Regions from separate parts of the Nocardiopsis sp. NPDC055551 genome, predicted to be linked through region 1. Evidence: riboswitches for the same ligand, from Rfam matches in the RefSeq annotation. Region 1 holds a riboswitch; the other holds the start of a gene.
The links. A riboswitch is a leader RNA that binds a small molecule or an ion and turns the genes downstream of it on or off. The one in region 1 is predicted to bind S-adenosylmethionine.
Positions count from the first base shown of each region.

Region 2: another riboswitch for S-adenosylmethionine. It lies ahead of thrC (threonine synthase); the one in region 1 lies ahead of ACWGSK_RS13575 (aminotransferase class V-fold PLP-dependent enzyme).

Region 1 covers NZ_JBSHJJ010000006.1:319,400-324,128, reverse strand. The annotation lists gene ACWGSK_RS13580 (SAM-dependent methyltransferase) at 223-1,023, opposite strand; gene ACWGSK_RS13575 (aminotransferase class V-fold PLP-dependent enzyme) at 1,158-2,549, opposite strand; SAM riboswitch class IV at 2,614-2,728, opposite strand; gene ACWGSK_RS13570 (DUF3870 domain-containing protein) at 2,944-3,327, shown strand; gene ACWGSK_RS13565 (CaiB/BaiF CoA transferase family protein) at 3,331-4,614, shown strand; gene ACWGSK_RS13560 (acyl-CoA dehydrogenase family protein) at 4,658-4,729, shown strand, end outside.
Region 2 covers NZ_JBSHJJ010000003.1:301,760-306,488, forward strand. The annotation lists gene ACWGSK_RS07760 (GrpB family protein) at 1-493, shown strand, start outside; gene ACWGSK_RS07765 (alpha,alpha-trehalose-phosphate synthase (UDP-forming)) at 506-1,942, opposite strand; SAM riboswitch class I at 2,263-2,401, shown strand; gene thrC (threonine synthase) at 2,415-3,674, shown strand; gene ACWGSK_RS07775 (ubiquitin-like small modifier protein 1) at 3,727-4,005, shown strand; gene ACWGSK_RS07780 (PadR family transcriptional regulator) at 4,111-4,716, shown strand.

The DNA.
Region 1 (4,729 bases):
GACGGTGTGCCCTGCCGTCAGGGCCAGATAGTACCGCTTGTGAACGTGATACCCCGCACACACCCAAGTGAAATGGGCCCTATCGCGCCGTTTGTCACGACCTGCGTCGCAAGTTCTTGTGAGTCCAAGGTCCCGAACTCCCATCCACGAACACCGCGGGCCGACCCGGAGGTTCCGGGTCGGCCCGCGGTGGGACTTCGGGCACCGGCCGGAGACCGGCCGTCAGGGCTTGCGAGCCACCCCGCCGTACTGGTCCAGTCCGCGCCGGGCACCCGCGATCGGGGGCCGCCACAACGGGCAGGGAACCACACCGGGCTCCAGCAGCTCCAGGCCCTCGAAGCGCTCGGCGATGGCCTCGGGGCTGCGCAGCAGGTAAGGCACGTCCCCGTGCTTGTTGCCCTCCTCGATGGCCTGGTTGTAGTCCTCGCTCGTGTCGGCGCCGTCGTAACTGACCAGGTAGCTACCCGAGGGCAGGGCGTCCAACAGCCTGCGCACGATCGGCTGGACCTCCTCGTCGGGGACGTGGCCCAGGATCCCCATCAGCATGAGCCCGACCGGCTCGTCGAAGTCCAACGTCTCGGCGGCCTTGGCCAGGATCGCGTCGGGGTCGCGCAGGTCGGCGTCGACGTAGTCGGTGGCCCCCTCGGGGGTGCCGACCAGCAGGGCGCGGGCGTGCGTCAGCACGAGGGGGTCGTTGTCGACGTAGACCACCCGGGTCTCCGGCGCGATCGACTGGGCGACCTCGTGCGTGTTGTTGGCGGTGGGCATCCCGGTACCGATGTCGAGGTACTGGCGGATGCCCTCGTCCCGGGTCAGGTGGGTCACCGCGCGGACGAGGAACTCCCGACTGGTGCGGGCCAGGTCCCGGATCTCCGGAAAGGACTCGGCCACCACGTCTCCCGCCAGACGGTCGACCGGATAATGGTCCTTTCCACCCATCCAGTAGTTCCAGATCCGGGCCGAGTGGGTCCGGGTGGTGTCGATCTTCGACCCCGGGGCCGGGGCGGTCGAATCGTCGGTCATGCGGTCATCCACCTCGATACGCAGGGGGTTCGCGGCAGGGAACGGGAATTCGACGACCGTGCGCAGAACATCCCGTTCCCACCGGTTTTTCCGCATTGATCATAGACGACGGGACCGCTCCGGGCGTGCTCCGTTCAGAGCGCGTCGCGCGGGTCGGAGGCGGGGACCAACCGGCCGTCGAGGTCGACGTACTCCCAACGCGGCCCATGGGCGACCAGATCCGCCACGGCGCCGACCAACCGGTCGACGTGTTCCTCGGTGGTGCCCACGCCCAGGCTGGCCCGAACCGCCTGAGTGTGCCCCTCGGGCAGCAGGTGGGCGGTGAGCGGGTGCGCGCAGAACAGGCCGTCGCGCACCCCGATGCCGTGCTCCGCGGACAGGGCGGCGGCCAGCAGATCGGCGGGCAGCCCGTCCACCACGAACGAAACGATGCCCACCCGCGCCTGTTCGGGCCCCCACAGGGTCAGCTCGTGCACGCCGTCGATCTGGCAGAACCCGGCGCGCAGGCGCTCCAGGAGGGCGGACTCGCGGATGTGCTGCAGGTACAGGGTGTCCTCGGTGAAGGTGGCGCAGGCCGCGGCCAACGCCACGGCGCCCAAGACGTTGGGGCTGCCCGCCTCGTGCCGGGCCGGAAGGTCGTTCCAGAACACGTCGTGGTCGGTGACCTTCCGCGTCGCGCCACCACCGGACAGGTAGGGCGCGGCCTCTGCCAGCCAATCGGCGCGGCCCGCCAGCACACCCGAACCGAAGGGCGCGTACAGCTTGTGTCCGGAAAGCGCCACGTAGTCGGCGCCGGTCTCGGTGAGGCTGAACGGCAGGTGCGGCACGTACTGGGCGGCGTCGACCACCACGCGGGCGTCCTCGGCGTGGGCGGCCTCGACCAACTCCTCGACCGGCCAGATCTCACCGGTGACGTTGGAGGCCGCGGTCACGCACAGCAGCTTCGGACCCTCGGGGGCCTCGCGCAGGGCGGCGCGGGCGGCCTCGACGGCGGTGTCGGGGGTGGCGGGCAGCGGCAGGCGCACCACCTTCGCGGCGCGGGCGGCCGGGTGTTCCCACGGCAACAGGCTCGCGTGGTGCTCGGACTCGAACACCACCACGGTGCAACCGTCGGGTACGCAACGGGCCAGCAGGTTGAGCGCGTCGGTGGTGCCGCGCACGAACACCACGGCGTCGGTGTCGGGGCGGGCGTCCAGGAAACCGGCGACGCCGCGACGGGCTTCCTCGTAGGCCTCGGTACTGATCCGGGAGTGGTGGCCCGCGCCCCGATGCACGCTGGCGTAGTAGGGCAGGGCGGCGGAGAGGGCGTCGGCGACCGCGGTCAGGCAGGGCGCGCTGGCCGCGTAGTCGAAGTTGGCGTAGTCGACGTACTCGCCGGTGACCAGCTGGACCCCGCGGTCCGGGGTGACGATCGAGCAGTCCGGGGCGGCGCCGACGGGGTACGACGCCCGGCGCGCACGCGCGTCCCGAACGGCCTGGCGGGTGCGGGGGCGACGGGTGGAGTCGAACGGGATGACGGTGGTCATGGGGCACCTCTTCGGTGGGTCGTGGGACCCACGGGGTGCGCCGCTCGACGGCCGCGTCTTCCTGGGTCCGCGCTTGTCCGACACGGTCGTGTCGGGACCTGGTCCTCACCCGGGGCACCCCACCGCGGAAGGAGGGTTGCCGACCAGCTAGCCGGGGCTTGACGCTGGTACTCGTGACCTGTGCCGAAATGTAACACATGGCTCGTGCGCGACGCACCCACGGGATTCGTGTGCTCTGGGACACGCCCCCGCTTGACAGCCGGCGCGACGGTGACGACATACTGGTCTCGAACTGCCCTCACGTCGCGGGTGTCCGGTTCCCCCGGTAACCCTTCAGACGCGAGACTCCAGTCGGTAGGAGTTTTCGCGTGCCCGCAGACGAGAGGTGTGTCCGTTGCCCGGCGACGACCGCGTTCAGCAGCTCTTCCGCAACCCCCGGGTTGTCCTCATATCCGGCTACGCCCGTCTCCCCGATTCGGTGGCGAGCCATTCCCAGTACCAGCGGCTCGGTGTCGTGCTCGCCGTGGACACCGCCGACGACCGGATCGTCGCCGCGGACACCACCCTGCTCACCGACCTGGCCAAGGACTTCTTCCGTGCCCTGGTGGAGGGCGCCTCGGTGACCGAGGACATCGCGGAGATCGTCCAGCGGGTGCAGACGCGGTACGCGGGCCAATCGGGCGCCGCGCTCACCACCGCGCTGCGCCGCTGCCTGGAGACCTACTACCAACTGCGTGACGGCGACCAACTGCCCGGTTCCCCCCACGGCGAGGAGTGACCCTTGAACCCTTCCAGTCACGAATCCACAGAGGAACCCGGGACGGGGGGTGCCCCACTCCCCCTGGCCGGTGTGCGGATCACCGACCTGTCCCGGGTCCTGGCCGGCCCCTACGCCACCATGTTGTTGGCGGACATGGGCGCCGAGGTCATCAAGGTCGAACAACCCGGGCGAGGCGACGACACTCGTTCCTGGGGACCTCCCTACGCCGAGCCCACCGAAGAGCACCGCGCGGCGCACGCCCCCGGCGAGGCCGCCTACTTCCTGTCGGTGAACCGGAACAAGCGCAGCCTCGCCGTGGACCTGAAGGACCCCGACGGGCTCGCCGCGGTCCGGGAACTGTGCGCCGGCTCCGATGTCGTGATCCAGAACTTCCGACCCGGGGTGATCGACCGGCTGGGGCTGGGCTACGAGGAGATCGGCAAGCGCAACCCGGCGGTCGTCTACTGCTCGGTGAGCGGCTTCGGGCCCGAACACCGACCGGAGGGCCGCCCCGGCTTCGACATCGTCGTGCAGGCCGAGAGCGGGCTGATGGCGACCACCGGCCCGGCCGACGGACCGGCCAGCAAGGTCGGTGTGGCGCTGACCGACGTGCTCACCGGCCTCAACGCCGCCGTGGGCATCCTCGGCGCGCTCATACGGGCCAAGGCCACCGGCCGCGGTGAGGACGTCAGCGTCTCGCTGGTCAACTCCACGCTGTCGAGCCTGGTCAACCTCACCCAGCAAGCCCTGATCACGGGGACGGAACCAGCCCGGGTGGGCAACGCGCACACCACCATCGTCCCCTACCAGGTCTTCCCCACCGCCGACGCGGAGATCGTCGTGGCCGCGGGCAACGACGCCCTGTACCGACGGTTGTGCGCGGCCATCGACCGCCCCGACCTGGCCGAGGACACCCGCTACGCCACCAACCCCGAACGGGTGGCGCACCGCGAGGAGTTGGTCGGCGAACTCACCGAGACGCTGACCTCCCGCCCCGCCGACCACTGGATGGACGTCCTGGTCACCGCCGGGGTCCCGGTGGGTCGGGTGCGCGGTGTCCTGGACGCGCTGCGTACCGCCGACGCCTCGGGGGACGACGTCCTGCGCACCGTCGAACACCCCACCGCCGGGCCCCTCGAACAGGTCCGGGCGGGCTTCCGGATGGCGGACACCCCCGTCCCCATGTCCGCTCCCCCACTGCTCGGCCAGCACTCGCGAGAGATCCTCACCGAGTTGGGGTTGACCCCCGACCGGATCGAGGAACTGTTCGAGCGCGGCGCCGCCCAACAGACCGACGTCGACTGACCAACGGACTTCGTACACCACGCACCCCGAAGGGACACCCACCATGAGCGACTCTCGCAAGGCCGCCGCCCCCGACCCGCTCGACTTCCTGGCGGTGGACGCCGAACTGTCCGAC
Region 2 (4,729 bases), on a different contig from region 1:
CCCCAAGTGGCCCTACCTGTTCCAACGGGAGGCCGATCGCGTCCGTCAGGCCCTCGGCGAGCGTGTCCTGGTGATCGAGCACATCGGGTCCACCGCCGTTCCCGGTCTGGACGCCAAGGCCTGCATCGACATCCGCCTGGGGGTGGCCGACCCCACGGACGAGCCCGCCTACCTGCCGGAACTGGAGGAGATCGGGTACAGCGTCCGCGTTGGCTTCGAGGGCGAGCACGACCACCGACTCCTCAAGGGCTCACGCGTCAACGTGAACCTCTACGTCGGTACGAGGGAGTGCCCGGCGCTCGAACGCATGAGCCTGTTCCGCGACCACCTGATCGCCGACGCCGGCGCGCGCGAACGCTACGCCGCCGTCAAACGCGAGTTGGGCGAGCGGGAATGGGAACACCTCCAGGACTACACCGGGGCCAAGGGGGAGATCATCACCGAACTCATGGCCGAGGCCGAGTCCTGGAAGGCGTCCCGGAGTCCGAACTGACCTCCGTTCCGCTCAGCCCAGGGAACGGATCTGGTCCTGGAACCAGCGACGAGGCGGCAGCGCCACCGCCGCCTCCGCCAGCCGCTCCCGACGCTTGCTCCGCTCCGCCTCCGGCATCGTCAACGCCGCGTGCAGCGCCTCCGCCGTCTCCACCGTGTCATAGGGGTTGACCAGCAGCGCGTCCTCGCCCAACTCGTCGGCCGCGCCCGCCTCCCGGGACAGCACCAGGACGGAGTCGCGCTCGGACAACACCGGGCCCTCCTTGGCGACCAGGTTCATCCCGTCCCGGATCGGGTTGACCAGCAGCACGTCCGCGATCTGGAACGAGGCCAGCGACCGCGGGTAGTCGTCGTTGACCTCCAGCACCACCGGCGTCCACTCGGGGGTGGCGAACTCCTCGTTGATCTCCTTGGCCGTCCGCAGCACCGAGTCGGTGTAGGTCCGGTACTCGGGCACGTCGCCCCGGCTCGGGTAGGCGAACGCCAGGTGCGTGACCCGCCCACGCCACTCCGGGTGCGCCCTCAAGAGCTCCCGATAGGCCTCCAGGCCGCGCACGATGTTCTTGGACAACTCGGTGCGGTCCACTCGCACGATCAGCCTGGTGTCGCCGACCAGGTCGATCAGTGTCCGCCGGCGCTCGGCCACGGCCGGTTCCGAGGCGCTCTCCCGCAGCCCGTCGGCGTCCGCGCCCAAGGCGTGCACACCCACCTCGACCACGCGGCCGCCGTACTCCACCGTGCGCTGCCCGAGGTCGACGTCGGCGCGCAGGATCTCGGCGCAGCAACGCAGGAAGGCCTCGGCCCATCGAGGGCTGTGGAAACCGAGCCGGTCGGCGCCGAGCATGCCCTCCAGCAGTTCCCGGGCCACATGGGTCGGCAGCATCCGGAAGTACTCCGGGGGAGCCCAGGGGGTGTGCGAGAAGTGCGCGATCCGCAGGTCGGGGCGGCGGGTGCGCAGAATGCGCGGCACCAGGGCCAGGTGGTAGTCCTGCACGGCCACGCGGGCGTTGTCCGAGGCCCCGCTCACCAGGGCCTCGGCGAAGGCGTTGTTGTAGGCGGAGTAGTCCTCCCAACGCCTGCGGAAGTCCGAACCGAAGGAGGGCTTGTTCGGGGTGTCGTACAACATGTGCTGCACGAACCACAGGATCGAGTTGGCCACTTCGGTGTAGGCGCCGGCCAGGGTCTCCTCCGGAATGTCCAGCATGTGGACGCGCATGCCGTCGAGGTCGTGCGTCCGGTCCAGTCGGGCCTCCGGGGCCTCGGCCGCGGCGCGCCGGTCGGCGTCGGACAGGCCCGCGCACACCCACAGGGCGTCGATCTCGGTCGCCACCGAACTCATCCCCGACACCAGTCCACCGCCGCCCCTGCGGTGCTCCAGGGAGCCGTCGGCCGTCGTGGAGAAGGAGACCGGTCCTCTGTTGGAGGCGATGAGGATCTGTGCCTTGTCCACGTGTGAGGTCCTCTCAAGTGCGCGAACGAGTGTCGCGGTGGGAAGGTGGGGAAGTCGTGGATGCACCCCCGGCGATCCGGAGGCGCACCCTAGGTCTCGCCGGAGCGCCCGGGCCCCAAACCCACCCCTGGTCAACGGGGAGGATCATCACGCTCCACGGGCACGACACGCGCGCGACGCGGCGCCGATCGGGGTCGTCTCATCCTGTGTCGAATAGCGAGACGCTTGGTGTAATCCGGATCACCCGGCATGGAAAACCGGTCAGGGCGTCGGTTACAGTGACGGTGCGTTCTCCGAGCGGAGAAGCCACAACTTCATATTGCTCATCCAGAGGGGTGGAGGGACCGGCCCTACGAAGCCCCGGCAACCATCTCGACATGTGGACGCACCATCGCGTACCGGTCGAGGCAGGTGCCAACTCCGGCCTGGGGCCAAGGTGGCCACCAGGGAAGATGAGGGGAGACACCTCGCCATGGCGATCGCCGCCGCTGAACCCACCGCTGTCCGCGCCTTCGGCCCCGGAACCGCCCTTTCCTGTCGAGAGTGCGGCGAGCGTTATGAACTTTCGCCGAGCTTCGCCTGTCAGTTCTGTTTCGGCCCCCTGGAGATCGCCTACGACTTCGGGACCGTCACCCGCGAGGAGATCGAGAGCGGCCCCAAGAACATCTGGCGCTACCGCTCCCTCCTGCCGGTCCCCACGAACGTGGCCGAGCTGCCCAACATGAACCCCGGCTTCACGCCCCTGGTCGGGGCCGACCGCCTCGCCGCCGAACTCGGGCTGAAGTCCCTGCACGTCAAGGACGACTCCGCCAACCCCACGCACTCCTTCAAGGACCGCGTGGTCGCGATCGCCGTCGAGGCCGCCCGCACATTCGGATTCACCACCCTGTCCTGTTCCTCCACCGGGAACCTCGCCGGCGCGGTCGGTGCCGCGGCCGCGCGGGCCGGCTTCGAGTCGTGCGTGTTCATCCCCGCCGGGCTGGAGGAGGGCAAGGTCGTCATGGCGGCCGTCTACGGCGGCAAGGTCGTGGCCATCGACGGCAACTACGACGACGTCAACCGCTTCTGCTCCGAACTCATCGGCGACGAGGCCGGTGAGAGCTGGGGTTTCACCAACGTCAACCTGCGGCCCTACTACGCCGAGGGTTCCAAGACGCTGGCCTACGAGATCGCCGAGCAGCTCGGCTGGCGACTGCCCGAGCAGATCGTCGTCCCGATCGCCTCCGGCTCCCAGCTCACCAAGATCGACAAGGGCTTCCAGGAGCTCATCAAGGTCGGCCTGGTCGAGGACCGCCCCTACAAGGTGTTCGGGGCGCAGGCCACGGGCTGCTCCCCGGTCGCCAAGGCGTGGGAGAACGGCCACGACGTCATCCAGCCGGTCAAGCCGGACACGATCGCCAAGTCCCTGGCCATCGGCAACCCGGCGGACGGGCCATACGTCCTGGACATCGCCGAGCGCACCGGTGGTTCGGTGGAGCACGTGGGCGACGACGAGATCGTCGACGCCATCAAGCTGCTGGCCCGTACCGAGGGCATCTTCGCCGAGACAGCGGGCGGTGTGACCACCGGCGTCCTGCGCAAGCTGGTCCGCGAGGGCCGGATCGACCCCGAGGCCGAGACCGTCATCGTCAACACCGGTGACGGGCTCAAGACCCTCAACGCCGTCGACTCCGGCGTCACGGCCACCATCAAGCCCTCCCTCGACGCGTTCAAGGCCCAGGGCCTGGTCTGATCGTCCGGCCACGCGCCACCACCCACCACCGCACTCACCAGGAGATCCGCACATGAGCGCCAGCGTCCGCGTCCCCACCATCCTGCGCACCTACACCGACGACGCCTCCGAGGTCACCGCCGAGGGCGCCACCCTCGCCGAGATCCTCGACGACCTGGAGGCCAACCACCCGGGTATCCGGGCCCGCATCCTCGACGACAACGGCAAGGTGCGCCGTTTCGTGAACGTCTACGTCGGTGACGAGGACGTGCGTTTCGAGAAGGGCCTGCAGACCGAGGTCAGGGCCGGTCAGCAGGTGTCGATCATCCCCGCGGTCGCCGGGGGCTGCTGACCGTAGGAACGATGAGGGGGCGGGCGCTCGACGCGTCCGCCCCCTCACTTCTTCTCCGCGGGCCTCATAACCTGGGAGGAGGTTTCTTCCGGGACGAGGGTGGCGATGTCGGCGACACGGTTGTTGGTGCTCGGTGTGGTGCGCGTCCACGGGGGGACGCACGGCTACCGCGTGGGCCGTGACCTCATGGACTGGGGAGCCAAGGAATGGGCCAACGTGAAGTGGGGGTCGATCTACCACGCCCTGCGCAAGCTGTCCGAACAGGGAAAACTCCGTGAGTTCGTGTCCCCGGGCGATGAGATCACCGACCGCACCTCCTACGAGCTCACCGAGGAGGGCGAGGTGGAGTTCCGCCGGCTGTTGCGGGGGGCACTGCGCCACGCCGGCGACGACCACGCCCTGTTGTACGCCGGGGTCACTCTGATGCCCTGCCTGCCCCGGGCGGAGGTGATCGAGGCCCTGCGAGAGCGGTTGATCGCGTTGGAGAAGAGCAACGTCGAGACGGCGGCGGCGATCGACTCCTCGGCGGCGGAATGGGGCAAGCCCGCCCACGTGCGTGAACTCTTCCGGCTGTGGCACATCACCGTCGAGGCGGGGGCCGAGTGGACCCGACGGCTCCTCGGGGAACTGGAGGCGGGGGAGTACGTGATGGCCGACGAATCGCCCGACGCCTTCGGCAATCCGGCCACCGGGCCCGCTCGGCCCTCCTGACCGCCGGCCCCAT